Regions from separate parts of the Chromobacterium sp. LK11 genome, predicted to be linked through region 1. Evidence: predicted binding sites of a transcription regulator. Region 1 holds the regulator's gene; the other holds the start of a gene.

Region 1 (7,342 bases):
ATTCCATGTATTCCATTAACATAACTGTGTCCGCTGCGTATAGTGCAGGCATCAGACGCGTCGCCGAGCAGGCGGCGCCTCGCCACGACACGGGAGGACAGCATGATCGAACATCGCCCTTTTGCCGGCCTGGGTGGAGCCCACCATGGCTGGCTGGACGCCAAACACCATTTTTCCTTCGCCGAATACCATGACCCGGCGCGCGTGCACTGGGGCGCGTTGCGGGTGTGGAACGACGACACCATCGCGCCGGGCACCGGCTTTCCGCCGCATCCGCACGCCGATATGGAAATCATCACCTATGTCCGCGAAGGCGCGATCAGTCACCGCGACAATCTGGGCAACCAGGGCCGCACCGAGGCCGGCGACGTGCAAGTGATGAGCGCCGGCAGCGGCATCGTCCATTCCGAATACAACCTGGAAGCCGTCGACACCCGCATTTTCCAGATCTGGATCATGCCGGAGCGGCGTGGCGGCGAGCCGTCCTGGGGCAGCAAGCCTTTTCCCAAGGCGGACCGCTCCGGCGTCTTCGTCGCGCTGGCCAGCGGCATGGACGGCGACGATCAGGCCTTGCCCATCCGCGCCGACGCCCGGGTGCTGGGCGCCACCCTCAAGGCCGGAGAAAGCATCGATTACCGGCTGGGCACAGAGCGCCGCGGCTATCTGGTGCTGGCCCGCGGCCGGGCGGAGGTCAACGGCGTGGCGCTGCAAGCCCGCGACGGCGCGGCGATCCGCGATGAGGCGCAGTTGCGCATCGTCGCCGGCGAGGACGCCGAGCTGATTCTGGTGGACAGCCGCGAGTGATTGCCGCGGCGGGCGGGGGCCGGCGGCCCTTCCGCCCGCCCGGCGTCTTGCCCGCCCGGCCGCCGTCCGTCCCTTGATCAACTGGAGAATGCCATGAGCCTGAACGCCACCCCGACTCCCAGCCCGCTGTTGCTGACCCCGCACGATCACACGCTGATCCTGATCGACTACCAATCGCAGATGGCTTTCGCCACCCACTCCATCGACATGCCCACGCTGCGCAACAACGCCGGCCTGGTCGCCAGCGCCGCCGCCGGTTTCAAGGTGCCTACGATACTGACCACCGTCGCGGAAAAGAGCTTTTCCGGGCCGATGTTCGAAGAGGTGAGCGCGCCCTTTCCCGGGCAGCGGATGCTGGACCGCAGCTCGATGAACACCTGGGAAGACGCCGCGGTGATCGATCGCGTCAACCACATCGGCAAGGGCCGCATCGTGCTGGCCGGTCTGTGGACCAGCGTCTGCATTGTCGGCCCGGCGCTGTCCGCCCTGTTCCAGGGCTTCGAGGTTTATGTGATCGCCGACGCTTGCGGCGATATCTCGGCGGAAGCGCATGAGCGCGCGATCCAGCGCATGGTGCAGGCCGGTGCGCGGCCGATCACGGCCTTGCAATACCTGCTGGAATTGCAGCGCGACTGGGCGCGCACCGACACCTACGAACTGACCACCGGCATCGCCAAGAAGCTGGGCGGCGGCTACGGCCTGGGCATCCAGTACGCCAAGACCATGTTCGGCGCCCAGGAAGGCTGATTTCCCGAGCGTATTGATTCCATGCCGGCGGCCACGCCGCCGGCAGAGGGCGCAAGCATGAAACCTTATCTGATCTCCTTGGCGGCCGGCCTGTTGGTGGGCGTCATCTACAGTCTGCTGCACGTGCGCTCGCCGGCTCCGCCGGCCGTCGCCATCCTCGGCCTGCTGGGCATGTTGATCGGCGAGCAGCTTTGGCCCCAATTCCAGGCGCTGCGCCATGGCGCGCCGGCCGCCGTCAGTCAGCCGGCGCGTCCGGCCACCGCCTCGCAGGAGAAGCAATCATGACCACCATCGCCATGGCCGATCTCATCTTGCGCAACGGCCGTTTCACCACGCTGGACCGCAGCCGGCCGCGCGCCAGCGCCGTCGCCGTCAAGGACGGCCGCTTCCTCGCGGTGGGCGAGGACAGCGAGATCATGGCGCGGGCCGGCGCCGCCACCCGCGTGATCGACTTGCGCGGTCGCAGCGTGTTGCCCGGCTTGATCGACAACCACACCCATGTGGTGCGCGGCGGTCTCAACTTCAATATGGAGCTGCGCTGGGACGGCGTGCGCTCGCTGGCCGACGCGATGGACATGCTGCGGCGGCAGGTCGCCGTCACGCCCGCGCCGCAATGGGTGCGGGTGGTGGGCGGCTTCACCGAGCACCAGTTTCTTGAGAAACGCCTGCCCACGCTGGAGGAGATCAACGCCGTGGCGCCGGACACGCCGGTCTTCCTGCTGCATCTGTACGACCGCGCCTTGCTCAACGGCGCCGCCCTGCGCGCGGTGGGCTACACCAAGGACACGCCGGCGCCGCCGGGCGGCGAGATCGTCCGCGGCGCCGACGGCGCCCCCACCGGCCTGCTGCTGGCCAAGCCGAACGCGGCCATCCTGTACGCCACCCTGGCTCAGGGACCCAAGCTGCCCTTCGATTACCAGCTCAACTCCACTCGCCATTTCATGCGCGAGCTCAATCGTCTGGGCGTGACCGGCGTCATCGACGCCGGCGGCGGCTTCCAGAACTACCCGGACGATTACGCGGTGATCCAGCAACTGGCCGACGCCGGCCAGATGACGGTGCGTCTGGCGTACAACCTGTTCACCCAAAAGCCCAAGCAAGAGAAAGAGGACTTCCTCAACTGGACCGCCGGCGTCAAATACAAGCAGGGCGATGATTATTTCCGCCACAACGGCGCGGGGGAAATGCTGGTGTTTTCCGCCGCTGACTTTGAGGATTTTCGTCAGCCGCGGCCGGACATGCCGCCGGAAATGGAGGGCGAGCTGGAAGAGGTGGTGCGCATCCTGGCGCAAAACCGCTGGCCGTGGCGTTTGCACGCCACTTACGACGAAACCATCTCCCGCGCGCTGGACGTGTTCGAGAAAGTGGACCGCGACATCCCCTTGCAGGGGCTGAACTGGTTCTTCGACCACGCCGAAACCATTTCCGAACGCTCGATGGACCGCATCGCCGCCTTGGGCGGCGGCATCGCGGTGCAGCACCGGATGGCTTACCAGGGCGAGTATTTCGTCGAGCGTTACGGCGCGGCGGCGGCCGAGGCGACGCCGCCTATCGCCCGCATGCTGGACAAGGGCTTGAAGGTGTCGGCCGGCACCGACGCCACCCGCGTCGCTTCTTATAATCCCTGGGTGTCGTTGGCGTGGATGATCACCGGCAAGACCATCGGCGGCTTGCGGCTCTACCCGCAGCGCAACTGCCTGGACCGCGAAACCGCGCTGCGGATGTGGACGGAGAACGTCGCCTGGTTCACCAATGAGGAGGGCGGGCGCGGCCGCATCGAGGCGGGCCAGCTTGCCGATCTGATCGTGCCGGACAAAGATTTCTTCGCCTGCCCGGAGGACGACATTTCCTTTCTGGTGTCGGAGCTGACCATGGTGGGCGGCCGCATCGTTTACGCCGCCGCGGACTTCGCCGCGCTGGACGACAATCCCTTGCCGCCGGCGATGCCGGATTGGTCCCCGGTGCGCCGCTACCAGGGCTACGCCGCCTGGGGCGAGCCGGAAGGCGCCGGCCGCCGCTCGCTGCACCGCCAGGCCGGCGCGGCCTGCGCTTGCGCCAGCGCCTGCGGCCTGCACGGCCATCAGCACGCCCGCGCCTGGGGCACCGGCCTGCCGGTGTCGGACCCCAAGGGTTTCTTCGGCGCGCTGGGCTGCTCCTGCTGGGCGGTGTGAGGTCGGAAGAAGAAGCCCGCGCGCGGCCGGCTGCGCTATCATGACGATGGCCTGCCGCGCCCGCGGCGGGCCCCTCTTGAGGAGATATGATGAAAGCCACCGCCAGCGGCCGTTTCGACGTCAAGCTTGCCCCGGAACCCTTGAGCGAGGCCGCCGCCGCCAGCGGTCTTGGCCGCCTGTCGCTGGACAAGCGCTTTCACGGCGATCTGGACGCCGTCAGCCAGGGCGAGATGCTGAGCTTCCGCAGCGCGGAGCCGGGCTCGGCCGGCTATGTCGCCATGGAGCGGGTGCAAGGTAGCCTGCATGGCCGCAAGGGCGGCTTCGTGCTGCAGCACAGCGCCACGATGACGCGCGGAGAGGCCGAGCAAGCCATCATGGTGACGCCGGATTCCGGCACCGGAGAACTGAGCGGAATCAGCGGCCGGCTGCGCATCACCATCACCGCCGGCGAGCATTTCTACGACTTCGATTACACCCTGCCTTGAACGCATGCAGAGACGGGGTTTTCCCTCGCGACAATTGCTTCACGTTAAGGTTTACGCGCCGGCATTTCGTGTAGAATGCCCGCATCGTTAACCCTTTGATGGATGAGTCAAAGATGTTCGCTGCTGACCAGACGATTGCCAAATTCGACCCCGAACTCGCCGCCGCCATTGCGGCCGAGTGCCAACGCCAGGAAGATCACATCGAGTTGATCGCCTCGGAAAACTACACCAGCCCCGCGGTGATGGAAGCCCAGGGCTCCCAGCTGACCAATAAGTACGCCGAAGGCTATCCGGGCAAGCGCTTCTACGGCGGTTGTGAACACGTGGACGTGGTTGAGCAGCTCGCCATCGACCGTGTCAAGCAGCTGTTCGGCGCCGAGTACGCCAACGTGCAGCCGCACTCCGGCAGCCAGGCCAACCAGGCGGTGTACTTCTCCATCCTGAAGCCGGGCGACACCGTGATGGGCATGAACCTGGGCCACGGCGGTCACCTGACTCACGGCTCCCCGGCCAACCTGTCCGGCAAGATGTTCAACATCGTCGCCTACGGCCTGAACGACAAGGAAGAAATCGACTACGACGACATGGAGCGCGTAGCGATGGAAACCAAGCCCAAGCTGATCATCGGCGGCGCTTCCGCTTACGCGCTGCGCTTCGACTTCGAGCGCATGGGCCAGATCGCCAAGAAATGCGGCGCTTACTTCATGGTGGACATGGCGCACTACGCCGGCCTGATCGCCGCCGGCGTCTACCCGAACCCGGTGCCCTTCGCCGACTTCGTGACCTCGACCACCCACAAGACCCTGCGCGGCCCGCGCGGCGGCATCATCCTGGCCAAGGCCGAGTTCGAGAAGAGCATCAACAGCAATGTGTTCCCGACCCTGCAAGGCGGCCCGCTGGAGCACGTGATCGCCGCCAAGGCGGTGGCCTTCAAGGAAGCTCTGCTGCCCGAGTTCAAGGTGTATCAGGAACAAGTGCTGAAGAACGCCTCCATCATGGCCAAGACCCTGGGCGAGCGCGGCGTGCGCATCGTATCCGGCCGCACCGAAAGCCATGTGTTCCTGGTGGACCTGCGCGCCAAGGGCCTGACCGGCAAGGCCGCCGACGCGCTGCTGGGCCGCGCCCACATCACCGTGAACAAGAACGCGATTCCGAACGACCCGGAAACCCCGTTCGTGACCTCCGGCATCCGCATCGGCTCCCCGGCCATCACCACCCGCGGCTTCAAGGAAGCCGAGGCCATCCAGGTGGCCAACCTGGTGGCGGACGTGCTGGACAACCCGAACGACGACGCGCTGATCGCCCGCGTGGCCGAGCAGGCCACCGCGCTGTGCCACCGTTTCCCGGTGTACGCCAAGTAAGCCGCGCTTGCCTCGGCCGCTGAAAGACGCCCCCAGGGGCGTCTTTTTCATGGGCGGGCGATAGCGGCATTAACTTGATCGCGCATTGCTGATAACATCCATACATTGGAACCCTTAGGATTAAGTCATGAAATGCGCGTTCTGCGGCAATGCCGATACTCAGGTGATCGACTCCCGCGTCAGTGAGGACGGCAGCAGCATCCGGCGGCGGCGGCGCTGCCCGGTGTGCGAGAAGCGTTTCACGACTTTTGAAACCGCCGACGTGCGCATGCCGCAGGTGGTGAAAACCGCCGGCCACCGTTCGGAATTCGACATCGAGAAAGTCCGCACCAGCTTCCTGCGCGCGCTGCACAAGCGCCCGGTGCCCACCGCGCTGGTGGACGAAGCGATAGACCGCATCTGTCACAAGCTGCTGCAATTGGGCGAGCGCGAAGTGTCCAGCCGCGAGATCGGTGAAATGGTGATGAACGAGCTGGCGCGCCTGGACAAGGTGGCCTATGTGCGCTTCGCCTCGGTGTACCGCAGTTTTCAGGACGTCTCCGAGTTCTCCGACGCCATCAAGGAAATCCAGAAGTCCTCGCATTGACCGCCCGGCGGGCGGCTGGAGTAGACTGCTCTATTCTTCCGTCATTTCGGATGCCCCGCATGCCTGTACCCCTGCCTTCCGATATCGCGCTGCGCGCGCCGGAGCTGTCCGACGCGCCGGCGCTGTTCGCGCTGATCAACGCCAACCGCGACGCGCTGCGGCCGTGGATGCCGTGGCTGCCGCTGACCCGCGCCGAGGCGGACTCGCGCGCCTTCCTGGAGTCCGCCGCCGCCAGCCGGCAGGCCGGCTCCGCCTATACTTGGCTGGTGTTGCGCGGCGGCGAGCTGGCCGGCGTCTGCGATCTGCACGCCGTCGACGCCTTGAACCGCCACGCCTTCGTCGGCTACTGGCTGGACAGCAGCCAGGTGGGGCAGGGCGTGATGCAGGCGGCGCTGCGCCTGCTGCTGGCGGAGGCCTTCGGCCCGCTGGGCCTGCACCGGGTGGCGATAGACGCGGCCGAGGACAACCGCCGCAGCTGCGCGGTGGCGGAGCGGCTGGGTTTCCGCTACGAAGGCGTGCTGCGCGAGTATTTGTTGTTGCAGGGCCGCTATTGCGACGCCAGGCAGTACAGCCTGCTGGCCCACGAATGGAAGCAATGAATCATGAATTATTCCGCCGATGACCATCGTTACATGCAGCGCGCGCTGCGGCTGGCCGCCGCGGCCACCCGCCGCGCCGCGCCCAATCCGGGCGTGGGCTGCGTGCTGGTGCGCGACGGCGAGGTGATCGGCGAGGGCGCCACCCTGCAAGTGGGCGGCGATCACGCGGAAATCCAGGCGATCAAGGACTGTCTGGCGCGCGGCCTGTCCCCGCGCGGCGCCGTCGCCTATGTCACGCTGGAACCCTGCAGCCACCACGGCCGCACCCCGCCGTGCGCGCGGCGCCTGATCGACGAAGGCGTGGCCCGGGTGGCGGCGGCGATGGTGGACCCCTATCACGAAGTGGCCGGCCGCGGCCTGGCCATGCTGCGCGCCGCCGGCGTCGACGCCGACGCCGGGCTGATGGAAGCCGAGGCGCGGCAAGCGCATCGCGGCTTCCTGTCGCGCGTCGAGCGCGGCCGCCCCTGGGTCACGCTCAAGGCCGCCGCCACGCTGGACGGCAAGACCGCCTTGCTCAACGGCCGCAGCCAGTGGATCACCGGCCCGGAGGCGCGGCGCGACGTGCATCGCCTGCGCGCCGAACACTGCG
Region 2 (7,342 bases), on a different contig from region 1:
GCGATGAACCCGCCCACGCCAGGCAGCCCCTTGCTCAGGCTGCCGGTCATCACGTCAACTTGAGCCGTGACGCCGAAATGCGCGCAACTGCCGCGCCCGTTTGGACCGATGTGCCCCGTGCCATGCGCGTCGTCCACCATCACAAAAGCGTTGTAGCGCCGCGCGGCCTCCACAATCCCCGCCAGAGGCGCGATATCGCCATCCATGCTGAAAACCCCATCCGTCACGATGAATTTTCGCGCCGCCAAAGGCAGTTGGCGCAGGCCGTGCTCAAGGCTTTTCAGCGAAGCGTGGCGATAGGGCAAGACCTGGGCGTCGCTCAGCTTCAAGCCCTCGACGATGGACTGGTGATTGAGCGTATCGCTCAAGACCACATCCCCCTTGCGGCACAAGGTGGCCAAAGCGGCCAGATTGGCGCTAAAGCCCGAGCTGAAACTGATCACCTCCTCCACGCCCAAAAACTCGGCCAGCCGCCGCTCCATGCCCAAATGCAGGTCGTTGGTGCCGTTCAGCAAGCGCACCCCGCTGGACGTGGTGCCGTAGCGGCGTATGGCTTCGATGCTCGCCTGCATGATTTCAGGATGGCCGTTGAGGCCGGAGTAGTTGTAGGAGCCCAAATGCAGCACTCTACGGGCATGGCGGCCATGCGCGGCGGAGCTATAACTGACGTCCGCATACTTTCCGGGAGCGCCATGAAAGACCCGGCCGATCATGTCCATCTGCCCTTCCTCGATGAAGTGATCGTAGCGGGCCACAATGCCCTGCAAATGCTCATTGGCATACGCGATATCGCGAAGTCCAATATCCGCCGGCAGAGAAACAGCGCTTGGCTCGTCCATGAAGTGGGCTCCTTGTAACGGGTGGGGCCAATAGCCGTCGATGCCAAGATGCGGCAAAATCCGCCCGCCCTTTCCTGCATGCCGGGCAAATAGTGACGACGCATTCAGTCAACACCCAGATCAATGCTATTGAAATTAAATTTTCGATTTAAAAAATCTATTTAAATTAAGCCCAAGATCAACACCCAGGGTAAATAGGAAATTTCCTAAATTCCCCACAAAAGCCCTGCCACCCCACACTGCGCTTGATTGAACGCCTCCCCCTGCCCGTCGCCACCCGCCGGCACCCGGCCAATCACCTCCCCCAGCCCAAAACCGCGATACCCACGCCCTGGCAAAACGCGGCCGAAGCCATGAACGCGCCGTCTCTGCCGCAATCACCACAAAGCTGTTGCATAGGCCCAACATGCAACAGTGCGAATCCACAACATCTAGTGAGCCCTACCGCCATCCTTGCTGTGGCTTGTTTCAACACGCTTTCTTGACTACATAATGAAATGTGTCCGCCGGCCAAAAAAAATCTCAGGCCCCGCAAAGCCAGCAACCACGGGCTTTCGCCCCCCGTCCCCTCCAAACAGCCATTAAATCTTCCGCTGTCAAGACTTGTACTGCCCCATACTCAACACTAGAATTTGGGTGTTCCGCGAGCTACAAACAATACATATTGTGTTTACCCACAGCTCACGCACAGCTTTTCAACAGATTTGTCCACAGCCGGCCTGCCCCTCGGGAAACGCAGCAACGGAAGGACGCAACCACCCACCTTATCGAGGGCTACATGCAATTGACCACCTTTGAAGGGCAGACCGCCGCAGAACTCGGCCGCGCAGCCGCGCCCAAGGCCGATTTCAGCCAGTACAAAACCATCCGTCGCAACGGTGCGGTGGTGCCGTTCGAACCCGTCAAGATCTCCATCGCCATGACCAAAGCCTTCCTGGCCGTCATGGGCCATCAAGGCGCCACCTCCGCCAGCCTGCGCGAAAAAGTCGCCCAGCTGAGCGAACAAGTGGCCAGCGCCCTGATGCGCCGCAAGCCGGAAGGCGGAGCCATCCACATCGAAGACATCCAGGACCAGGTGGAACTGTCTCTGATGCGCTTTGGCGAGCATGATGTAGCCCGCGCCTACGTGCTGTACCGCGAACAGCGCTCCCAAGAGCGCGCCGCCCGAGGCGAAGCGCTGACCCAGGTGCAGATCAACGTGGTGCGCAAGGACGGCCGCAAGCTGCCGCTGGACATAGCCCGCCTGCGCGCCACCATCGAATCCGCCAGCCAAAACCTGGCCGGCATCGATATCGACGCCATCCTGAGCGAAACCCTGAAGAACATTTACGACGGCGTCAGCGAAGACGAAGTCAACAAATCCGCCATCCTGGCCGCCCGCTCCATGATTGAGCAGGACCCGGCCTACGATTACGTGACCGCCCGCCTGCTGCTGAACAACATCCGCCTGGAAATCCTGGGCGAAGCCGTCAGCCAGGAAGAAATGGCCAAGCAGTACGCGCTGTACTTCCCCACCTTCATCAAGAACGGCATCGACGCCGAACTGCTGGATGAAAAACTGGGCGAATACGACCTGAAAAAACTGGGCGCCGCGCTGGACGCCAACCGCGACCTGAAGTTTGGCTACCTGGGCCTGCAAACCCTGTTTGACCGCTACTTCCTGCACGTGGACGGCACCCGCATCGAAATGCCGCAGGCCTTCTACATGCGCGTGGCCATGGGCCTGGCGCTGAACGAAGTGAACCGCGAAGAGCGCGCCATCGAGTTCTACAACGTGCTCTCCAGCTTCGACTTCATGTCGTCCACCCCCACCCTGTTCAACTCCGGCACCCGTCGCAGCCAGCTGTCCAGCTGCTACCTGACCACCATTGCCGACGACCTGGACGGCATCTACGAAGGCATCAAGGAAAATGCCCTGCTATCCAAGTTTGCCGGCGGCCTGGGCAATGACTGGACCTCCGTGCGCGCCATGGGCTCCCACATCAAGGGCACCAACGGCAAATCCCAGGGCGTGGTGCCGTTCCTGAAAGTGGTCAACGACACCGCCGTGGCGGTGAACCAGGGCGGCAAGCGCAAAGGCGCCGTTTGCGCCTACCTGGAAACCTGGCACGCGGACATTGAAGAATTCCTGGAGCTGCGCAAGAACACCGGCGACGACCGCCGCCGCACCCACGACATGAACACCGCCAACTGGATTCCGGACCTGTTCATGAAGCGCGTGATGGAAGGCGCGGACTGGGCGCTGCTGTCCCCGTCCGAAGCCCCGGACCTGCACGACCTGTACGGCGCCGCCTTCGAGAAGCGCTACAAGGAATACGAAGCCATGGGCGAGCGCGGCGAGCTCAAGGTGTACAAGCGCATCCCGGCGCTGTCCCTGTGGCGCAAGATGCTGACCATGCTGTTTGAAACCGGCCACCCGTGGATGACCTTCAAGGACCCGTGCAACATCCGCAGCCCGCAGCAACACATGGGCGTGGTGCACAGCTCCAACCTTTGCACCGAGATCACCCTCAACACCAATGAGGACGAGATCGCGGTCTGCAACCTGGGTTCCGTCAACCTGTCCGCCCACCTGAAGGCGGACGGCAGCCTGGACTCCGAAAAGCTGCAGCGCACCATCCGCATCGCCCTGCGCATGCTGGACAACGTGATCGACATCAACTTCTACCCGGTGAAGAAGGCGCGCAACTCCAACCTGAAACACCGTCCGGTGGGCATGGGCATCATGGGCTTCCAGGACTGCCTGCACCAGAAGCGCGTGGCCTACGGCTCCGACGCCGCGGTGGAGTTTGCCGACGAATCCATGGAAATGGTGGCCTACTACGCTTACTGGGCGTCCACCGAACTGGCGGAAGAGCGCGGCCGCTACCCGTCCTACAAGGGCAGCCTGTGGGACCGCGGCATCCTGCCGCACGACAGCATCAACCTGCTGGCGGCCGAACGCGGCGGCTTCCTGGAAGTGGACCGCAGCGAACGGATGGACTGGAACGCGCTGCGTGAACGCGTGAAAACCCACGGCATGCGCAACAGCAACTGCCTGGCCATCGCGCCCACCGCCACCATCGCCAACATCATCGGCGTATCGGCGAGCATTGAGCCGACCTACCAGAACCTGTTCGTCAAATCCAACCTGTCCGGCGAATTCACCGTCACCAACGAATACCTGGTGCGCGATCTGAAAGCCGCCGGCCTGTGGGACGAAGTGATGGTGGCCGACCTCAAATACTTTGACGGCAGCCTGGGCCAGATCGACCGCGTGCCGGCCGAGCTGAAAGCCATCTACGCCACCGCCTTTGAACTGGACCCGCGCTGGCTGGTGGAAGCGGCCTCCCGCCGCCAGAAGTGGATCGACCAGGCTCAGTCCCTGAACCTGTACATGGCGGGCGCTTCCGGCAAGAAACTGGACGAGCTGTACAAGCACGCCTGGTTGCGCGGCCTGAAAACCACCTACTACCTGCGCACCCTGGCCGCCACCAGCGCCGAGAAATCCACCGGCCGCGGCGGCGAACTGAACGCGGTGTCCAACAGCCACAGCCAACCGGCCGCGGCAGCTCCGGAAGCCATGGTGGACAACACCCCGGCCACCGACGCCAAGTTCTGCAGCATCGACAACCCGGATTGCGAGAGCTGCCAGTAAGGCGGAAGCAGCCATCCTGGCTTGACCGGCCGGCCCCTTAGGGCTGGCTGGCAGGCCCCCAGCCTGGCCCCGGCCAGGCTCCATCTCACAGCCCCCTGCCCGCAGCCGGCTGTGAAATGGCCCCACAATCCGGCCGCCCCTCCCATTGGCCAGCCGCCTGCCCGTCCAGACGGCTGGCCAATGGGGAACGCAGCAACAACCCGCGCCAGACCGCAACGGCAGCGGGCGCCGCAAACACACAGAACCAGGGGAAACCGGATGAACATAGAGGAATTTTTTAACAGCTACGCCGTTGGCTACAGCCAGCTGGACGTGCCCCAGGTGACCGCGCACTTCACCGTGCCCTTCACCGCCATACACCAGGGCGACCTGACCAGCTGGGAAGACATGGCATCGCTGCGCGACACCACCACCGCCTTGCTGGAGTGGTACCGCAGCCAGGGCTTCGCCAGCGCCCGCCACCAGCTGGACAGCGTGCTGAATTTTGGCGAAGACGCCGCCAGCGCCCGCGTACGCTGGATTGTGCAGCGCCAGGGCCAGCCAGCCTGGGAATACTGCACCGGCTACCACCTGAAACGGGTGGACGGCGAGTGGAAGATTTACGGCCTAGTCCAATACCAGGACGCGCCGCAGCAGTAAGGCAGCCCCAGCCTCAAGCCGCTTGCCCTCAGGCGGCTTCGGGATGGAAGCGCCGCCGGCCCGCCACGCGGGCGGACGGAAACCGCTCAAGGCCAAGCAAGCAAGCGCGGCGGGTGTTGAGCGGGTTCCAGGAAGACGAGGCCCACGGCCCCGCCGCCACAAGCCAGGCTTCAGCAGGAGGTCAGATGCAAGCGTTTGAAAATATCCGGATCAACGGTTTTTGCGAACAAAGAACCCACAACCCTGACAAGCAGTTTGTGCTGTTCAATATGTACCTGACGCTGAACCAGGCCCCGCCCTGCGAATGGAAGGACCTGTTCAACGAAGCCCGCCGCCTGCCGCGCCAGAAAGTATGGCGCAAAGCCTGGGTGGAAGCGGACGCGCTGGTGGTGTACTGCCAGCCGGAAGAACTGCAGCAGCAAATAGAGCTGCTCAAGCAAGACATAGAACAAGCCAACCGGCAATACCGCCAGCTGCTGAAGCTGCGGCAGCCGCGCGGCAGCCAGGTGGAGCAGGAGGAAAGCAGCGAACGCCAGCTGATCCACCGCCTCAGCCAACAGCTGCGCTTCTGAAAGGACGCCGCTCATGAGCGCCACCGCATTCTGTATCGCCCGCCATGGCGAAAATGGCAAAGACGCAGGCTACCGCAAACTGGGCAGCCTGCACGTGGACCTGGACCCGGTGCCGGCACTTGCCGCCGCGCCGCGCCAGATACAAATACTGCGCAAAAGCAGCCTGCCGCTCAGCCCCAGCCTGGCTGGCGACAAGCAGCCGCTGCCGCCCCAAATCACCGCGCCGGACGCGGAGTAAATCCAGACAGGAGCCCTTAATGCTGAACTTTGACGACACCATCGAAACCAAACCGGCCGCCCCCTCCACGGGCGCCAGCGCCGCCGGCCGCGTCAACGTGGTGGACAAAAAAGTGATCAACGGCACCACCGACGTCAACCAGCTCGTGCCCTTCAAACACAAATGGGCATGGGAAAAATACCTGGCCCAATGCGCCAACCACTGGATGCCGCAAGAAGTGAACATGCAGCGCGACATCGAACAGTGGAAAACCGGCCAGCTGACCGAAGACGAAATGCGCATCGTCAAGCGCAACCTCGGCTTCTTCGTGACCGCGGACTCCCTGGCCGCCAACAACATCGTGCTGGGCACCTACCGCCAGATCACCAGCCCGGAATGCCGCCAGTTCCTGCTGCGCCAGGCCTTTGACGAAGCCATCCACACCCACGCCTACCAATACATCGTGGAAAGCCTGGGCCTGGACGAAGGCGAAGTCTTCAACGCCTACAACGAAATCAAATCCATCCGCGACAAAGATGAATTCCTGATCCCCTTTATCGACGTGCTGTGCGACCCGGCCTTCAAGACCGGCACGCTGGAAAACGACCAGAAGCTGCTCAAATCCCTGATCGTGTTTGCCTGCATCATGGAAGGCCTGTTCTTCTACGTCGGCTTTGTGCAAATCCTGGCGCTGGGCCGCCAGAACAAGATGACCGGCGCCGCGGAACAGTACCAATACATCCTGCGCGACGAGTCCATGCACTGCAATTTCGGCATCGACCTGATCAACACCATCAAGCTGGAACAGCCGGAAATCTGGACCGAAAGCTTCAAGGCCGAGATCAACGAACTATTCAAGCACGCGGTGGAACTGGAATACGCTTACGCTGAAGACACCATGCCGCGCGGCGTGCTGGGCCTGAACGCCAGCATGTTCAAGGAATACCTGCGCTTCATCGCCAACCGCCGCATGCAGCAGATTGGCCTGGACCAGCTCTTCCCCGGCGTGAACAACCCCTTCCCGTGGATGAGCGAGATGATCGACTTGAAGAAGGAGAAGAACTTCTTTGAGACTCGCGTGACCGAGTACCAGACTGGCGGGGCTTTGAGCTGGGATTGATTTGACATAGCTCATTGACATGTTTTTATGCAAAAGGCACACTTTCGAGTGTGCCTTTTTTTGGTCTATCTGACATGAAAAAAATGACTGTAAATTCTTTTCCTGAATTTTTGAAAGACTATGGATCATTCTACAACCACTTACAAGGTTTAATGGATGGATTAAACACAGTAGAAATCGGGAATAACTTCGCCGATATTGTGGAATTTTTGATTCCTCACACAGATATTGGAATTAATTACAATAGAGCAGTTAAGTCAAAGAAATCATGGGACAAAGGTGTAGACCTAAAATTTTCTCACAAAATGATTGAGAGTA

What was found. Region 1 encodes NrdR, which represses ribonucleotide reductase genes. Its sites were predicted from a motif close to AAANACNATATATNGTNTTT; they were not measured.
Region 2: the regulator NrdR is predicted to act here: its motif matches at 1,492-1,511, upstream of VK98_RS15445 (ribonucleoside-diphosphate reductase subunit alpha).

What each region holds. Positions count from the first base shown of each region.
Region 1 is NZ_LDUR01000004.1:112,079-119,420, forward strand. It holds gene VK98_RS02470 (pirin family protein) at 103-804, shown strand; gene VK98_RS02475 (hydrolase) at 898-1,551, shown strand; gene VK98_RS02480 (DUF1427 family protein) at 1,609-1,836, shown strand; gene VK98_RS02485 (amidohydrolase) at 1,833-3,722, shown strand; gene VK98_RS02490 (DUF3224 domain-containing protein) at 3,809-4,207, shown strand; gene glyA (serine hydroxymethyltransferase) at 4,321-5,568, shown strand; gene nrdR (transcriptional regulator NrdR) at 5,696-6,154, shown strand; gene VK98_RS02505 (GNAT family N-acetyltransferase) at 6,214-6,753, shown strand; gene ribD (bifunctional diaminohydroxyphosphoribosylaminopyrimidine deaminase/5-amino-6-(5-phosphoribosylamino)uracil reductase RibD) at 6,757-7,342, shown strand, end outside.
Region 2 is NZ_LDUR01000025.1:73,541-80,882, reverse strand. It holds gene VK98_RS15450 (pyridoxal phosphate-dependent aminotransferase family protein) at 1-839, opposite strand, end outside; gene VK98_RS15445 (ribonucleoside-diphosphate reductase subunit alpha) at 1,618-4,476, shown strand; gene VK98_RS15440 (hypothetical protein) at 4,735-5,115, shown strand; gene VK98_RS15435 (hypothetical protein) at 5,301-5,687, shown strand; gene VK98_RS15430 (hypothetical protein) at 5,701-5,925, shown strand; gene VK98_RS15425 (ribonucleotide-diphosphate reductase subunit beta) at 5,945-7,024, shown strand; gene VK98_RS23435 (AIPR family protein) at 7,108-7,342, shown strand, end outside.